2 regions of the Shewanella sp. MR-4 genome follow, and region 1 is predicted to be linked to the other one. Evidence: predicted binding sites of a transcription regulator. Region 1 holds the regulator's gene; the other holds the start of a gene.
The links. The regulator FliA, encoded in region 1, starts transcription of late flagellar genes. The targets are predictions, from matches to a motif close to CTAAAGNTNNNNNNNNNNNNGCCGATA.

Region 1 (9,427 bases):
CATGTTTAAAGCTGGTTCTATTGCGATGTAACCACTGCTCCAGATAGAAAAGCGGTACGGCCTTGTTGCGGACAATCACAGTGAGTTGTCCATCGACAATATTGGTCTTGGTGAGATCGAGATGGAAAATCTCATTCACACTGGATAAGGGCAATGCAAACACCTGCTTGGCAACGTCTACCATTAAGGTCGGCATAATCGCCAAGGTCAGCGGCACTTTAATCTCAAGTATGGTGCCTTTGCCTTTCATCGAGTCGATATGCACGGTTCCGTTAAGTTGGGTAATACGGGTTTTCACCACGTCCATCCCAACACCACGGCCGGAAATATCTGAAATCTCCACTTTCGTCGAGAAGCCAGGCGCAAAAATCAGGTTATAAGCTTCACTGTCAGTCATCCGCGCCGCGGTATCCTCATCGAGTACCCCACGCTTGATGGCAATTTGCTTTAACTTTTCAGGATCCATACCCGCGCCATCGTCTTCGATTTTCAGCAGGATATGGTCACCCTCTTGGCTTGCAGACAGAGTGATGGTGCCTGTTCTTGGTTTGCCGCTGGCCTCACGGTCATTAGGCATCTCAATGCCATGATCTACCGAGTTTCGCACTAAGTGCACTAACGGATCAGCGAGCGCCTCAACTAAGTTTTTATCGAGGTCGGTCTCTTCGCCCACGAGGACTAAATCAATTTCTTTATTCAGAGTACGAGCTAAATCGCGTACAACCCGAGGGAAGCGACCAAAGACTTTCTTGATGGGTTGCATGCGCGTTTTCATCACAGCGCCCTGCAAATCTGCTGTCACCAAGTCTAAATTCGCTAGCGCCTTAGACATTTCTTCGTCATCACGACTAATGCCTAAACTCAATAAGCGGTTACGCACTAACACTAACTCACCGACCATGTTCATGATTTGGTCGAGTCTCGCGGTATCGACGCGAACAGTTGTCTCGCCTTGAGGTACGTTAGCAGAGGCTGCTGCCGCTGCTTTAGCAGGGGCTTTTTCAGCAACCGCCACATCAGTTTTGGCTTTTACCGCAGGAGGTGTTGCTGGTGCAGCAACACTGGCTTTAGGAGCGGCAGGCGTTGAAGGCGCGACGGCACTTGGAGGCGCTTTAGCGGGCTCGGTTTTAGCTGGAGCAGATTCGGCTTTCGCAGTCACTTTTGCAGGTGCACCGCCTTTACCGTGTAATTCATCGAGGAGACGCTCAAACTCATCTTCAGTGATTTCGTCCGAATCAACAGCTGGAGCGGCAGGCTTTGGTGCAGCGACAACTGCTTCAACTTTTGGCTTGGCAGGCTCTTCCACTTTACCTTTAAACTTGCCAGAACCGTGCAGCTCATCGAGCAGCGCTTCAAACTCGTCATCGGTAATATCATCGCTAGCGCTTGCGGATGTCGCTTGAGGTTTGCTGACATTTTGCACCGCAGGGGCAGCATCTGCTTGTGGCGCAGAAACTCCGGGGCCTTTTCCGGCGCCGTGCAGTGCATCGAGTAATGCTTCAAACTCCGCTTCATCGATTTCATCAATACTGGAATCTGATAGCTCTGACTTCTCAATCGGCATTTCTTCAACTGCGGCGACTTCAACCACAGTTTCTATAACAGGTTCTGGTTCAGGCAGTGACTCAGCTTCGGCATGACTTTGGCCTGATTCGGAAGGAAGCGGCTCACCGGAGCTCAGCATTTTTAATTTAGCCAATAATGCAGGATCGGCGGGATCTTGTTGCTCGCCTTGTTGGGTTTGAGCAAACATAGTGTTAATCGCATCGACAGCTTGAAGAATGATGTCCATTAACTCGGCGGAGACACTGCGCTTGCCTGTGCGTAATAAATCGAAGGTGTTTTCTGCTTCGTGACAGACATCCACCATGGGAGTGAGACTAAGGAAACCCGCACCGCCCTTTACAGTATGAAACCCCCTGAAAATGGCATTTAGCAAGTTAGTATCATCAGGATTGTTTTCAAGCGCGACCAGCTGCTCTTGCAGCAACTCAAGAATTTCGCCCGCTTCAATTAAAAAGTCCTGGAGTATCTCTTCATCTACATCAAAGGCCATCAAATTGACTCCCAGTTAGAAACCCAGACTCGATAGCAGATCATCGACTTCATCTTGACCGGTAACGACGTCTTGACGAAGCTCGGCATTCATTATCGGTCCTTCAGCTTCAATATTATTTTTCTGAGTAATCTGACTCTCAATCACGGGTTGCTCACCAAATACTGTCAGCATAGACACCAGATTACTTTCAACTTCCATCACTAGATCGATCACCCGCCGGATCATTTGTCCAGTCAGGTCCTGAAAATCCTGCGCCATCAAAATCTGGTTGAGCAATTCGCGTAAGCGATTGGAATCCAATTCGCTACGTGACATCAAATGCTGCACATTGTGGCAAAGTGCTTTAAAATCGCTCAGGGCAATTTCACGCCGCATCAACTTATCCCAAGATGGCATCACTTGCTGAATATTCGCCGTTAATGCATTTGCGAGCGGCAAGCACTCTTCTACCGCATCCATGGTTTTATTCGCGGCTTGTTCTGTCATGTCGATGACATAACTTAGCCGTTCCTTAGCATCGGGAATTTCGGTATTCGCGAGTTCAACCAAACGATTGTCAACTTGAAAATCCATTAATGCGCTATGAAGTTGTCTAGTCAATTTGCCAACTTCATCAAAGAGCTCCCTTTGGAGTGGAGCCGCGAGTTCCCTAAATAAATCATCTGCTTGAGCTTGTTCATTCGCGCTTAATAATTCAACTAAACGCTGAGCCTTCTCGAGCGTAATGAGCCCTGATGTTTGTGACTTCATAGCTCATCCCTGCTTAAGCGAGTCGTTCGAATATTTTATCTAACTTCTCTTTTAGTGTTGCTGCGGTAAAAGGCTTAACCACATAGCCGTTAACACCGGCTTGTGCGGCAGCAATAATTTGTTCACGTTTTGCTTCGGCGGTAACCATTAACACGGGCAAATGTTTTAGGGAATCATCGGCTCTAATAGCCTTAAGCAAATCAATACCCTGCATACCTGGCATGTTCCAGTCTGTCACGACAAAATCAAAGTCGCCCTTCTGTAGCATAGGCAGCGCGGTTGAGCCGTCGTCTGCTTCTTGGGTATTGTTAAATCCCAAGTCTCGCAACAAGTTCTTGATGATACGTCTCATTGTCGAAAAGTCATCAACGATGAGAATCTTCATATTCTTGTCCAAGGTTTCCTCCGGTGAGCTGACATTCTGTGCTCAATAAATAATTATACTTATGTCCAATGCTTGAGTTTGCCTTTGAGTCGCAACATTGCCTGACTTAATATCTGGCTAACTCGCGACTCGCTCACCTCAAGAATGGCGCCAATTTCTTTTAAATTCAATGCTTCATCGTAGTATAACGATAGCACTAGCGCATCTCTTTCGGGCAATAATTTTATCGCCTCTACTAATGCTGAATGAAACTGGGTCTCTGCTAGTGCTTCAAATGTACCATCACTCACATTATCGCTCGGAGTGAGTATATCCTGTGATACGCCTAAGTCTTCTATCCCTATGATTTTACCAACAGAAACATCGTTAAGAATATGATGGTACTCATCGAGCGTCATATCAAGTTTTTCTGCAATTTCTGTGTCGCGAGCATCACGACCCAACACTTGCTCTAACTCATCAATGGCTTGAGCAACTCGACGATTATTACGATGAACAGAACGGGGAACCCAATCGCCACGACGGATCTCATCCAACATGGCGCCACGGATCCTTATGCCGGCGAAGGTTTCAAACTTTGCACCTTTGCCACCATCAAACTTGGATGATGCTTCTAATAACCCCATCATCCCCGCTTGAAGCAAGTCATCGAGCTGCACTGAGGCAGGTAATCTGGCAAGCAAGTGATGTGCAATTCTTTTAACCAACGGTGCATACTGTTCAACGATTGACGTTTTACTGTCTAAACAAGTATACGCTGCGGCTTTATTCACTCGTTTTTTCCTCTTGAAAATCTGGTCGCTGAACTAAACGCTCAACGAAAAACTCCAAATGCCCACCAGGTTGCTGTGGTACTGGCCAACTCATGATCTTATTCGCTAGGCCATGGTACGCTATCGCAGCTGGAGACTTAGGATAAGCCTCAACCACTAACTTTTGTTTACGCACTGATTTGCGAAGGTTTTCATCAAATGGAATGGTCGCAACCAGTTCAAGTGCCACGTCCAAGAATCTGTCGGTCACTTTACTGAGTTTAGCAAACAATTCCATACCTTCGCGTAAACTGCGCACCATATTCGCAACAATTTTAAAGCGGAAAACGCCGTGTTCACGGCTGAGAATTTTGATTAACGCATAAGCGTCAGTGATGGAGGTTGGCTCGTCACAAACAACAACCAACACATCCTGTGACGCGCGAGAGAAACTGAGTACCATGTCAGAAATCCCCGCGGCAGTATCCACGATGAGAATATCAAACTGGGTACGCATCTCACTGAAAGCACGAATTAAGCCCGCATGTTGCGCAGGGCTCAACTCTACCATGCCTTGAGTACCCGAGGTCGCGGGGACAATGCCTATGCCCTTAGGACCACGGACAATAATATCATCCAGCTCAGCATCGCCTGAGAGTACATGGGAAAGGTTACGTTCAGCACGGATCCCTAACATGACATCGACGTTTGCCAAGCCTAAGTCGGCATCAAGCACTAAGACACGCTTGCCCTTTTCGGCTAATGCTACAGCGGTATTGATGGACACACTGGTTTTACCCACGCCACCTTTACCACCCGTAACCGCGATTACTTTCACTTTTTCGTTATAGGGTTGATTCATCATACGTAAACCACTTGCTTGATCCAGGGTCATAACTCTACTCAAATGCACAGGTCATATTATCTGACCACGCTGTGTCTGGTAACGATTGTTCTTCAGTGTTTTCTAAGGCCGCTAATGCCTGCTCAGCGAGCAGTAAGGTATCGGCGACTTTCATATCTTCGGGCACTCGCTGCCCATCCGTAACATAACTTAATGGCAACCCACTTTGGATCAACACACTTAATGCGCCCGCTAAAGACACGGATTCATCGAGTTTGGTGAGTACAACACCAGATAAGGGAATGCGTTTAAAGTGATTTACAGCATCTTGCAGCACGCGGCGCTGTCCTGTGGCAGACAGTACCAGATAACTGCGGATAGGTATTCTGCTATTTGCAGTTAAATTATCAAGTTGCTGGTAAAGCCGCATATCTCGTTGACCCATACCCGCGGTATCTATCAATACTAGCTTGCGATTTCTGAACTGATACAGAATTTGTTCTAGTTCAGCAAGGTCATGGGCTTGTTTGACTGGACAACCCATAATTTTGCCATAGGTGGCCAATTGCTCATAGGCGCCAATACGATAATGGTCTGTGGTAATCAAAGCCACTTGATCCGCACCATGATGGGCCGCAAAGCGTGCAGCTAATTTAGCTAATGACGTAGTTTTACCGACTCCAGTTGGACCTACCAGCGCAACAACACCACCTTGCTTAACGATATCATCACCTTGGTTATCAAGCATATTCGCTAGACTTTGTGGCAGTGCACGAACTAATTCTGCAGGGGTATAGTGTTGACTGAGCGCCGCTAACTTGTTCGCGACAGCTGGAGAAAACTCGGCTTCCAGCAACTTTGACTCCAGCATGGCACCGACAGGGTCGATACGTTTTTTATGCTCAGTCATCAATGCTGAAACCTGATGGGTCAACAAATTACGTAAGGATGATAATTCATCGCGCATGGCTTCGAGATCCGCATTTTGCTTTGGCGAGCTCTGCGGTTTCTTATCGAAAGGATTGCCCATATCGCGACGCTCAGCTTTAGGTGCCACAGGTGCTTGTAATCCTTTAGCCCACGCAGGCAGTTCGGCGTCTTGCTGTTGATGGGTGAGCTGTTGGTTTAAACGGCTTTGTTGCTTCTCGAGCAATGCCTGGAGAGAGTCCGCTGGCGCCGATGGTTTTAACTTAGTTTCAGCACGAATCGGCGCTTTAGCACCGAGCGATACTAAGTCATCACTCACATCCATAAAAGTCGGTGCAGCGGCAGGCGCCTTCGCTTTGGGCTCGTCGTAATCAACGGCGGCCACAATCTCAATGCCACCATTGACCTTTTTATTCGACATAATCACGGCATCGGAGCCGAGCGTGTCCTTCACTTGGGCCAGTGCAGCACGCATGTCTTTGGCAAAAAAACGTTTAATCTTCACTTATGCGTCCTCTACTGGCCGACGGCAGACACTATGCGTATTTGCTTTTCATCGGGGATTTCTTGGTAAGAAATCACTCTGAGATTAGGAATAGTATATTTAACAAAGCGAGACAGTGTCGCACGTAACATACCTGACGTTAGCAAAATAGCGGGCTGACCAACCATTTCTTGCTTTTGAGCGGCATCCGCTAAGGATTGCTGCATACGCTCCGCAAGACCAGGTTCGATATTTGGGCCATCGCCACCGGTTGCTTGCATTGACTGATGCAACATCTGTTCCAACTCTGGCGCCAAAGTTATGACAGGTATTTCAAGTTCAGGACCCGAGATCTCTTGAACTATCATGCGCTTCAATGCGATACGTACTGCCGCCGTTAACACTTCAGTATCGTTACTCTTAGTGCCGTATTCTAACAAAGTTTGCACTATGGTACGCAAGTCTCTGACAGAAACTCCTTCATTTAATAGGTTTTGCATCACTTTTACGACATTTCCAAGCGGCATCACATCAGGAATAAAGCCATCCACCAGCTTAGGCGAATGCTTGGCAAGCATATCCATCAGTTGTTGCACTTCTTCATAGCCTAAGAGTTTCGCCGCGTTATTCGTCAATATTTGGCTGATATGGGTAGCCACCACTGTCGCGGCATCCACCACGGTATAACCTAAGGTTTGTGCATGTTCACGCAGCTCAGGGGCAATCCACACGGCTTCGAGACCAAAGGCAGGATCACGCGTTTCGATACCATCGAGCTTACCGTAAACTTGGCCTGGGTTGATGGCGAGTTCGCAGTCATGGCGAATATCCGCCTCTCCAACCACCACGCCCATTAACGAGATGCGATAGGCATTGGGTGATAAATCGAGGTTGTCACGAATATGTACCGCAGGCACCAAGAAGCCCAGCTCTTGAGAAAGCTTTTTACGTACCCCTTTGATCCGACTTAGTAATTCACCACCTTGCCCTTTATCGACTAATGGGATCAAACGATAACCCACTTCCAGACCGATAGTGTCAACATGGTGTACATCGTCCCAGCTAAGTTCTTTAGGTTCTCTTTCGGCTCTTTCCGCTGGGCCCGTTTTGACTTGCTCAAGGGCTTTGGCACGTTTGGCTTCATTACGTTTAAATATAAAGTAAGCGGCACCACCTGTGATCACGGCAAAGCTTAAAAACGCCATGTGTGGCATGCCTGGCACAATACCCATGACAAAGAGTACGCCGGCCGCAATACTGAGTGACTTGTGACTGTCAAACATCTGACTAATCAGCATCTGGCCCATATCGCCAGATTCATTTTGACGGGTCACCATCAACGCCGCGGCGATTGACAGTAATAGACCAGGAATTTGTGCGACGAGACCGTCACCAATGGTTAACAGGGTATAAATTTCAACAGCTTGGGAGAATGTCAAACCGTGTTGCACAATCCCGATAATAAACCCACCGAGAATGTTGATAACCAAAATCATGATACCGGCAATCGCATCGCCCTTCACAAACTTAGATGCACCGTCCATTGCGCCATAGAAGTCGGCTTCGCGGGTCACCTCGGCGCGTCTGGTTCTGGCTTGATCCTGATTAATAATACCTGCGTTCAAGTCGGCATCGATGGCCATTTGCTTACCGGGCATCGCATCTAAGGTAAAGCGAGCACTCACCTCGGCAATACGGCCAGCACCTTTAGTCACAACGGCAAAGTTGATAATGATCAAGATGATAAATACGACCAAACCCACTGCATAGTTACCGCCAATCACCACTGAGCCGAAGGCCTCAATCACCTTACCGGCGGCGTCACCACCATTATGGCCTTCGAGTAATACTACACGGGTCGATGCCACGTTAAGCGCGAGTCGCAGCAGTGTCGCGACTAATAAAACGGTTGGGAAAGCAGCAAAATCTAAAGGTCTGTCGGTATAAATCGCGACAAGAAGAACAATCAAAGCCAAGGCAATGTTAAAAGAGAATAAAACGTCGAGTAGAAACGGCGGGATAGGCAATACAATCATAGCCAATGCCGCAAGCACTAGCATTGGCGTACCTATGCCCTTGAAAGAGCTCAGTTTCAACTGTTTTACTTGGCCTAGGGAGGCTTTAACATCCATTCACAGATACCTAAACTTTGACGTATAACAGCCTGGAAGCAAAAAGCGCGCCAACCGCTAACAGTTCAAGTTATGGTTTTATCTCTGTGAACTATCTCTTCGTTAACTTAACACTCAACTAGTGCTTCAGCTCGTCAGGGATGGGTTGATTAGCAGGGATTGGAATAGGTTTACGGCCACGACCTTTTTGGTACTGGCGTAACTGGAACACATAAGCCAGCACCTGTGCCACCGCGGTAAATAGGCCCTCAGGGATCTGCTGCTCAAGCTTAGTGGTGTGATAAATTGCCCGCGCCAGCGGTGGTGCAGAGACAATCGCAATGTTATGTGCCCTTGCCACTTCGCGGATTTTAAACGCGACTTCATCAACACCTTTAGCGATAACAAAAGGCGCTGCAGAGCGCTTCACATCGTATTTAATAGCCACCGCATAATGCTCAGGGTTCACCACAATCACATCCGCATTGGGCACTTCGGCCATCATGCGTCGCTGCGCTAACTCACGCTGCATTTGGCGTACTCGCCCTTTGACCTCAGGTTTACCTTCGGTGTCTTTATACTCGTCTTTCACTTCCTGCTTAGTCATTTTCAGCTGTTTGTTGTGGTTCCAGATCTGAAACGGCACATCGATCACCACAATGACTAAGACGGAGGAGCAAAGCAGAATAAACATCCACACTAACAAATCCAGCGCATGATGGACGTTACCGGGAAGATGATCGGCTGACAGGAGTAGAATATCGTTAAAATAATGACTGAGTAGTAAATAAGCCGCGATTGCTACCACAGAAAACTTAGCAATCCCTTTGGTTAATTCAACCAAGGCCTGCACACCAAACATCCGCTTAAAGCCAGCAATCGGGCTCATTTTACTGGCTTTAGGCATCATGGCTTGGGTGGAGAAGTTCATCCCGCCAAGGGATACGTTACCGATAAATGCCACCACCACAATCAGTAACATAATCTTAAGTAACGGCCAGCCAATCTCGCTTCCCACGACGCCCCATACATTAAACATCTGGTTCGTATCGAAAATCGCAGCGCGATCCATGGTGAAGACGCGTTCAAACACATTGGACAGCGCCTTCGCAATC
Region 2 (9,427 bases), 1.7 Mb from region 1:
CTAAGGCATCGACATCGTGGCCATCGATCGGGCCGATATAGTTAAAGCCTAACTCTTCAAACAGAGTGCCAGGTACAACCATGCCTTTAAGGTGTTCTTCGGTGCGCTTGGCCATCTCTTTGATGACCGGCATGCCCTTGAGCACTTTCTTACTGCTTTCACGAATCGTGGTGTAGAGGCGGCCCGACATCAACTGCGCTAAGTGATTGTTGAGCGCGCCGACGTTTTCTGAAATCGACATTTCGTTATCGTTCAGCACCATCAGCATATCGTTGTGCAAATCACCCGCGTGATTCATGGCCTCGAACACCATACCGCCCGTCATGGCGCCATCGCCAATGACGGCGACCACTTTGCGTCCAGCCTGTTCTTTTTCGGCGGCAACGGCCATGGCTAATGCGGCACTGATGGATGTTCCGGAGTGTCCGACGCTAAAGGTGTCGTATTCACTTTCTTCCCGCCAAGGGAAAGGGTGTAAACCGTTCTTTTGCCTAATGGTGTGCATTCTGTCGCGGCGACCGGTGAGGATTTTATGGGGATAGGCTTGGTGGCCAACGTCCCAAATCAAACGATCAAACGGGGTGTTATAGACATAATGCAGGGCAACAGTCAGTTCGACTGTGCCGAGTCCAGAGGCAAAATGTCCGCTGGACATGCCAACGGACTTAAGAAGAAACTCCCGCAACTCATCGGCCAATTGAGGTAACAGGGCCTGAGGAAGCTGGCGGAGTTCATTAGGAGTGTTGGCCTGAGCCAACACGGGAAACTGTGAAATGTCCAAACTCATAGCGAGATACTTCGTCTCTTATTATATTCTTCGCTCAATGATATAGCGGGCGAAGTCTGCGATTAACTGGCTATTGTATGGCAATTTAGCCAGCGCTGATAGTGCCTCTTGGATCAGTTGCGCGGCGGTATCTTTGGCGCCTTGCAGTCCAAGTAGTTGCGGAAAAGTACTCTTATTGGACTCGGCGTCTGAGCCTTGGGGTTTGCCGAGTTCTTCCGTGGTGGCAATGATGTCCAGAATATCGTCTTGCACTTGGAAGGCAAGTCCTACCGCATGGGCAAATTCTATCATAGTCTGATATTCATCTTTTGGCGCATTAGCGGCAATCAAGGCTAACTCAACGGCGCAGCTGATAAGGGCGCCCGTTTTCATATTGTGGAGTTGAGTTAGGGCCTTAAGGTCAATGAGCTTATCGGTTGAGGCTAAGTCAATCGCTTGGCCGCCACACATACCACGGTAACCCGAGGCTTTGGCCAGCGCTCTCACCATAGCGATATGTTGCTCGCTGCTGATCCCAGTTACTGCTTCGGTAACAATTTCAAAGGCTAAGGTTTGCAGAGCATCCCCAGCAAGGATGGCGGTCGCCTCATCGAAGGCGATATGCACTGTGGGCTGACCACGACGAAGGTCGTCATCGTCCATGGCGGGTAAATCGTCATGGATTAACGAATAAGCATGAATACATTCAATGGCGGCGGCGCAGGCATCGAGCTTTTCGAGCGGCACGCCAAACATTTGCCCCACACTGTAAACCAAAAAGGGACGAATACGCTTGCCACCTAACAGTGCGCCGTGGCTCATGGCGGCCTTTAATTGTGGCGCAGTGTCTTCGAGTGTGCTGAAACGTTGTTTTAATTGGTCATCAACCCGTAGTTGATATTCTTTTATTGCATTGACTAACACGCTTATTCGCCCTCAACGGCATAGGGAGAGAGGGGCGCATTTTCATCCTGCTTGAGTAAAATGGCCACTTTTTGCTGAGCTTGCTCGAGTTTTGCTTGGCTGTTACGCACCAGATTGATGCCACGTTCAAATTGTTTTAACGCATCATCCAGAGAGACATCGCCCTGTTCTAATTCGGCAACGATGCGCTCGAGTTCACCAAGGGATTCTTCAAAACTGAGATTTTCGGGTTTCTTCGCCACGTTAATAATTCCTTTGAAAGAGCGGACACAAGGTATATCAGGGCGACTCAAGGGTCAAATTCAGTCGACGGATATTTGCTCAATAGCACGCTTTGTTGCTGAATTTTTTTCAGAAAATAGAAATTGTCGCTAAACTTGCTTAGTGCTTGTCCGATAAATGACAATAATAGCATTATGCTTATAATCATCCTTTGACATCATAGAGTAAGGCTCAGGTTAAAACACAAAGTGTAATCCCTATGCGGATGACATTTTGTATTATTTTGCGAATAGAGTCAGTATCATGTCGTTTATACCGAATATTGAGGAGCCGTTGTGGATTTAGCTACAGTTATAGGACTAGTCGGGGGCTTTGGTTTTATCCTTTGGGCTATGATGACCAGCGGCGGCATTGCAATTTTTATCGACGTGCCCTCTATCTTCATCGTATTTGGTGGTTCTTTCTTCGTCGTCATGATGAAATTCAATCTGAAACAGTTTTTCGGTGCGGTAAAAATCGCCATCAAAGCCTTTATGTTTAAGATTGATAAGCCTGAAGATCTTATCGAGCAGTCCGTGACTATGGCGGACGCCGCCCGTAAAGGCGGATTCCTAGCCCTCGAAGAAGCGCAAATTTCCAACAGTTTTATGCAAAAAGCCGTCGATATGTTGGTCGATGGTCACGATGGCGAAGTGGTGCGTGCCGCACTGGAAAAAGACATTGCCCTCACCGAAGAGCGCCACCGCAATGGGATTGCCATTTTTAGGGCCTTTGGTGACGTTGGCCCAGCTATGGGGATGATTGGTACCCTTGTGGGCTTGGTGGCCATGTTATCCAACATGTCAGATCCAAAATCGATTGGTCCCTCTATGGCGGTTGCCTTGTTAACCACATTGTATGGCGCCGTGGTGGCTAACATGGTAGCGATTCCTATCGCCGACAAACTCACCCTTCGCATGGGTGAAGAAATGCTTAACCGCAACCTGATTATGGATGCGGTATTAGCCATTCAAGATGGCCAAAACCCACGGGTAATTGAAGGTTTCTTAAAGAATTATCTTGCTGAAAAACAGCGGAAAATCGATACAACGGACGGAGAGTAGCCCATGGCTAAGTGCAACTGTCCACCGCCCGGAGCGCCGCTCTGGTTGGCAACATTTGCCGATTTGATGTCCCTCTTGATGTGTTTCTTCGTGCTGCTGCTGTCATTCTCCGAAATGGACGTGATGAAGTTTAAGCAGATTGCAGGCTCGATGAAGTATGCCTTCGGGGTGCAAAATAAGGTCGAAGTCAAAGATATTCCTAAGGGGACGTCTGTGATTGCTTTGGAGTTTCGTCCTGGCCGCCCCGATCCCACGCCGATTGAAATCATTAACCAACAAACCAATGAAATGACTGAACCCGTTTTGGATTATCAAGCGGGCGAAGACGATAGCGCGGGTGGTGTGCAGCAGCAAAATGGTTCGCAGCGGGGCGGTGAAGCCTCGGCGACGGCGCAAGAAACGGCGGATGCGGTAAAAGCCGAAGCCGCAGCGGCGCAGGATAAAATCAATCAGCAAGTGAAGAAAATGGCACAGGAACTCAATAATGAGATCACCGATGGGGCGATCGAAATTGAGTCACTTGGGCAGCAAATCATTATCCGTATCCGTGAGAAGGGCTCATTTGCCTCAGGATCTGGCTTCCTGCAGCCGCGATTTAAACCCGTGGTGCGCTCGGTCGGTGAATTGCTAAAAGATGTGCCGGGGATCATCACGGTATCGGGTTACACCGATGATATGCAGATAAGCGATGAGCTTTATAGCTCGAACTGGGATCTCTCCAGCAAACGCGCTGTGGCGGTGGCAGATGTGCTGCTGCAAGTGAAGGGCTTCGATCCTAAGCGGATGAAAGTGGTCGGTATGGCGTCGAATAATCCAATCGTGCCTAATGACTCACCTGAAAACCGCGCACGAAATCGTCGTGTTGAGATTGCCATTGAACAGGGTAAAGCCAAAGAATCCGAAGAAATTCAAGTAGGTAAATAGCTCTTAATCCAAACCTGTGATTCGATAAAAACGCCGTGACTTGCTCACGGCTTTTTTATTTGTGATTTTTTGACTATAAGTTCAACTGTGCATAAGCGCACGCCACGAGCAGCCCGAGTGTTGAAACAGGTGCGCCAATCGCCGTGAGTTTGTTATAATCCGGCGATTATTCTTTTAACCAATTTTGCTGTTTACAAAATTGCCCGCGGAAATCCCATGAAGTTTATTGTAAAGCTGTACCCAGAAATCATGATGAAGAGCAAGCCCGTGCGCATGCGCTTCACCAAAATGCTTGAAACCAACATCCGTAACGTGCTCAAAAAAGTTGATGAAGATGCCAAAGTGCAACGTCAATGGGACCGTATTTGGGTAAAGGTGCCAAATGATAAACCTGAATTAGCTCAGGCCTTTGGTGAGCGTTTAGCCTGTATTCCTGGGATCGCCCATGTGGTGCAAGTGGATGAATACAGCTTTACCTCAGTCGACGATATCTACCAGCAAGTCTTACCCGTTTACCGTGACCAAATTGCCGGTAAAACCTTCTGTGTGCGCGTCAAACGTACTGGCTCCCACGATTTTAACTCTATCGAAGTCGAGCGTTATGTCGGTGGTGGTTTAAACCAGTTTACCGATGCGATTGGCGTGCGTTTAAAGAACCCAGAAGTGACAGTTAACCTCGAAATCGAGGGCGATAAACTGTATATGGTGACTAAGCGTATCGAAGGCTTAGGCGGCTTCCCAATGGCGACACAGGAAGATGTGTTGTCTTTGATTTCGGGCGGTTTTGACTCAGGCGTGTCGAGCTACCAATTTATTAAGAAGGGCGCTCGTACCCATTACTGTTTCTTCAACCTCGGCGGTGCGCAGCATGAAATTGGCGTGAAACAAGTCGCTTACCATTTGTGGAAAACCTATGGTGAATCCCACAAGGTGAAGTTTGTATCTGTGCCGTTCGAGCCTGTGGTGGCCGAGATTTTAGAGAAAATCGACAACGGTCAAATGGGCGTGGTGCTCAAGCGTATGATGATGCGCACCGCGGCGCGTATTGCCGAGCGTATGGGCATTCAGGCGATTGTGACAGGTGAGAGTTTAGGCCAAGTATCGAGCCAAACTTTAACCAATTTAAACGTCATTGACCGCTGCACCGATATGCTGATCCTGCGCCCGCTGATCGCCATGGACAAGCAGGACATCATCAACGAATGTCGCCGTATCGGTACCGAAGATTTTGCTAAATCTATGCCTGAATATTGCGGCGTGATTTCGCAAAAGCCAACCGTGAAGGCGGTACTGGCCAAGGTTGAGGCCGAGGAGACTAAATTCTCTGAGGACTTGATTGACCGTATCGTTGAGCAGGCCGTGGTCATTGATATCAGGGAGATAGCAGAACAAATGAATACGCGTATCACTGAAACTGAAACCGTTGTTGCTATCGACACCAATGAAGTGGTGATTGATATTCGCGCCCCAGAGGAAGAAGAGAACAAGCCGCTAGAGATTGAAGGCGTGGAAATCAAGCGCATTCCTTTCTTCAAATTAGCGACTCAGTTTGCCGATCTCGATAAGCAGAAGACTTACCTGTTGTACTGTGAGCGTGGTGTGATGAGTAAATTACAGGCGCTATACCTGATTGAGCAAGGTTATCATAATGTTAAGGTCTACCGCCCTTAAGCGATAACCAGTAATGCTCGTGCGAAGGCCAAACGTCAATTTTGGCCTTAATGCGCATGAATTGGGGCCTTAATGCGCCAATAAGCAGGTAAACGAATACAAAAAAGCCGCATTGGAATGCGGCTTTTATTTTACTGCTCAGCAGTGCAATTTATTCGGTCTTCACCACTTGCTGGGCCGGTAACACTTCATCGGCAAGCAATAAGGTAGGATCCTGCAGCGCTTCTTGATGCATTTTTTCCATCGTCGCAGTCAGTTCGGCATTGATGCTGGCCTGTAAATCACTGGTGTCGATGATAATTTCTGCATCGATAACATTTGCGCTGACATTGGCACTGAGTGCGCTGACTAACACTAATGCAAAAGCAGATTTTAAATTGAACATAGTCGCCTCCGGGCTGACAAAGTATTGCTGTCAGACATTCCCATCACCCGTTCGAGATTGTCCAACTCATGTGTTTCGTTGGCGCAAAATTTAATCAAAAACGCTGGCCTTTACAAACGATTAAATGTAACAATACGGATTAGAAAAACTAATTAAAAATTGAGATAGAGATCACTATGTCAAGACGCTTACCACCACTGAATGCGGTTAAAGCATTTGAGGCCGCCGCACGGCATTTGAGCTTTACTCGAGCGGCTGAAGAATTGTTTGTGACTCAGGCTGCGGTGAGTCACCAAATTAAGGCGCTGGAAGATTTTCTCGGATTAAAATTATTTCGCCGAAAGAATCGTTCGCTGCTGCTGACCGAAGAAGGTCAGAGCTATTTTCTCGATATTAAAGATATCTTCACTCAACTGGCGGATGCGACCGACAGGCTGCTCGCACGTAGCGCCATTGGTTCGTTGACCGTGAGTATGTCGCCCAGTTTTGCGATTCAGTGGCTGGTGCCGCGCCTGTCGAAGTTTAGTGAAAAAAATCCCGACATTGACGTACGAATTAAAGCGGTTGACACAGAGGCCAGCTCCTTAACCGACGATGTCGACGTCGCCATTTATTATGGTTTAGGCAATTGGCCGGGACTGCGCGCCGATAAACTCCGCAATGAAGTGCTGATCCCTGTATGTTCGCCCATGCTGTTAAACGGCCCTAAGCCGTTATCAAAGCCGGAAGATTTAAAATACCACACCCTGCTGCACGATATGAGCCGCCACGATTGGCAGGCTTGGTTTAGACAATGTGGCATTCACGATATCAACGTCAACCAAGGGCCGATTTTCAGTCATTCCTCCCTCGTTTTGCAGGCGGCGGCCCACGGCCAAGGTGTGGCCTTGGGTTATAGCGTACTCGCTCGCCCCGATATTAAGGCGGGGCGACTGGTGTGCCCATTCCAAGAAGTGTTAGTGAGTAAAGATGCTTATTACCTCGTCTGCCAACAGAATCATGCCGAGCTCGGTAAAGTGGTCGCGTTTCGTGAGTGGATGTTAGATATGTTTGCCGAGGAGTCACGCAGTGAGTTGTTGCCCGGATAATCCTTTGGTCAACGAGGATGTTGCTTCAAACGCCTATGTGTTAGAAGGCGAGCCATCAGAAACCTTGATTTTATTTGCCCACGGCGCGGGAGCGAATCGAGACTCCGACTTTATGTGCCAAATGGCCGCAGGTCTTGTCGCCAAGGGGTTTCAAGTGATGCGCTTTAACTTTCCCTACATGCAGGCCAATGCCGTGGATGGTAAAAAGCGCCCCCCTGACAGAGCGCCAAAGTTGCTTGCCCGTTTTAGCGAGATGCTCGATGTGGCGCACGCTCAGCCTATGGTTAAGCGTGTGGTCTTGATGGGCAAATCCATGGGCGGACGCATGGCGGCTTTATTGGCCTGCGATAGTGTGCAAGCGAGCCGTATCGACAGCGTCATTTGTTTAGGTTATCCCTTTATTCCGCTTAAGGGCGGTGAACCTAGGTTAGAACCCCTAAACGACTGCCAAGTGCCCGTATTAGTGCTGCAAGGGGAGCGGGATAAGTTTGGCGGTAAGATGCAAATCCCTAGCTGGCCGCTTAAGCGCGATATTCAAATTGAATACTTAGCCGATGGGGATCATAGTTTTGTCCCAAGAAAGTCGTCAGGCACGACCGAAGCGGCTAACCTTGCATTGGCTGTTGATTTATCAGCAAAATTTATTGGCTAATGCTTATTCTTAATGTGGCCTAAAGCGCTCAGGCGTTACAGCCTGAGCGTCGTCTGTCGTAAAGCCTATTGGTTTTTGGAGGTAAAAATGCGTAAAGGATTGTTGTTACTCGCCGCAGTAAGCGGATTTTTTGCGGTCGCGCTAGGCGCCTTTGGCGCCCATGGACTCAAGGCTGTCGCACCGCCTGAGCTGATTGAGGTGTTTAATCTGGGGGTGCAATATCACTTCTATCATACCTTTGCGCTGATTGCCGTGGCCTTTGCTGGGCAGTGGTTAACCTCACGTTTGCTGGATTGGGCGGCGTACCTGTTTATGGCCGGTATTGTGCTGTTTTCTGGCTCGCTTTACGGTTTGGCGCTGGTCGGTAGCAAATGGTTTGGCCCTATCACGCCGATGGGCGGTGGCTGTTTCCTCTTAGGTTGGTTATTGCTGGCCGCGGCTGTATGGCGCCATAAAGTGGTGGATGGTAACGAGTCATAATGCTCGTATGGCGTAGCCATTGCGCCATTGGTTCTCCCTGCCAATCACACAAAAGCCCGATAGCAAATCGGGCTTTTGTGTATTGAAATTGCTATACTGGCGCCCAAATCGATAGTCGGCCATGTTTATGGCTTGGATTTCTTAAGGATCTCCATGAAAAACCTATTTTTATTTTGCCGTGCAGGCTATGAGAAAGAATGCGCAGCAGAAATCCAACAGCGAGCCGCCGAGCTCAATGTGGGTGGCTTTGTTAAGGCCAACAACAACGATGCCTACGTGGTATATCAATGTTTTGAAGAAGACGGCGGCGATACCTTAGTGAAGCAATTGCCGTTGGATTCACTGATTTTTGCCCGTCAGATGTTTGCCGCAAGCGAACTGTTGGCGGATTTACCCGAGTCTGATCGTGTCAGCCCGATTGTGGCGGCGCTCAGTGACGTCAGTAAAGCGGGTGAGCTGAGGGTTGAAACTCCAGACACCAACGAAGCGAAAGAGCTGTCGGCATTTTGCCGTAAGTTTACCGTGCCTTTGCGCCAGCATTTGAAAAAATCCGGCAGTTTACTGGCACAGGAAAATCCTAAGCGTCCGATTATTCACGTCTGTTTTATCGGTCCAGGTCGCGCCTACGCAGGTTATTCCTTCAGTAACAATAGCTCACCCTATTTTATGGGGATCCCGCGCCTGAAAATGGCTGCCGATGCGCCGAGCCGCTCAAGCCTGAAACTCGATGAAGCATTCGCGCAGTTTGTGCCTAAAGAAGAGCAGGAAGAACGGGTTCGCAGCGGCATGAATGCGGTGGACTTAGGTGCTTGTCCTGGCGGTTGGACTTATCAACTGGTGCGTCGTGGCATGATGGTCTCTGCTGTCGATAATGGCCCAATGAACGAAAAGCTGATGGAAACCGGACAAGTGAAACATTTCCGCGAGGATGGTTTCCGCTTCGAACCACAGCGCAAAAACATTTATTGGTTAGTCTGTGACATGGTTGAAAAACCCGCGCGCGTGGCTGAGTTGATTGAAGCTTGGGCCATCAATGGCTGGTTTAAAGAAGCGATTTTCAACCTCAAACTGCCGATGAAGAGCCGTTATAAAGAAGTGATGGCGATTTTGAATACCATGCAGGAAATCCTCAAGGAAAACGGCATCAACGAATTCCAGTTGCAGTGTAAGCACTTATACCATGACCGTGATGAAGTGACTGTTCACCTGTGG

Region 2: a site for FliA is predicted at 2,062-2,088, ahead of pomA (flagellar motor protein PomA). Genes of this name have one in related genera too.

Annotation. Positions count from the first base shown of each region.
Region 1 is NC_008321.1:1,501,089-1,510,515, reverse strand. It holds gene SHEWMR4_RS06820 (chemotaxis protein CheA) at 1-2,056, opposite strand, end outside; gene SHEWMR4_RS06815 (protein phosphatase CheZ) at 2,072-2,809, opposite strand; gene cheY (chemotaxis response regulator CheY) at 2,823-3,206, opposite strand; gene SHEWMR4_RS06805 (RNA polymerase sigma factor FliA) at 3,254-3,967, opposite strand; gene SHEWMR4_RS06800 (MinD/ParA family protein) at 3,960-4,841, opposite strand; gene flhF (flagellar biosynthesis protein FlhF) at 4,846-6,222, opposite strand; gene flhA (flagellar biosynthesis protein FlhA) at 6,234-8,333, opposite strand; gene flhB (flagellar biosynthesis protein FlhB) at 8,452-9,427, opposite strand, start outside.
Region 2 is NC_008321.1:3,250,395-3,259,821, reverse strand. It holds gene dxs (1-deoxy-D-xylulose-5-phosphate synthase) at 1-787, opposite strand, end outside; gene ispA ((2E,6E)-farnesyl diphosphate synthase) at 809-1,690, opposite strand; gene xseB (exodeoxyribonuclease VII small subunit) at 1,693-1,932, opposite strand; gene pomA (flagellar motor protein PomA) at 2,248-3,015, shown strand; gene SHEWMR4_RS14330 (flagellar motor protein MotB) at 3,019-3,939, shown strand; gene thiI (tRNA uracil 4-sulfurtransferase ThiI) at 4,156-5,610, shown strand; gene SHEWMR4_RS14320 (hypothetical protein) at 5,762-5,995, opposite strand; gene SHEWMR4_RS14315 (transcriptional regulator GcvA) at 6,172-7,083, shown strand; gene SHEWMR4_RS14310 (alpha/beta fold hydrolase) at 7,064-7,735, shown strand; gene SHEWMR4_RS14305 (DUF423 domain-containing protein) at 7,823-8,215, shown strand; gene rlmM (23S rRNA (cytidine(2498)-2'-O)-methyltransferase RlmM) at 8,369-9,427, shown strand, end outside.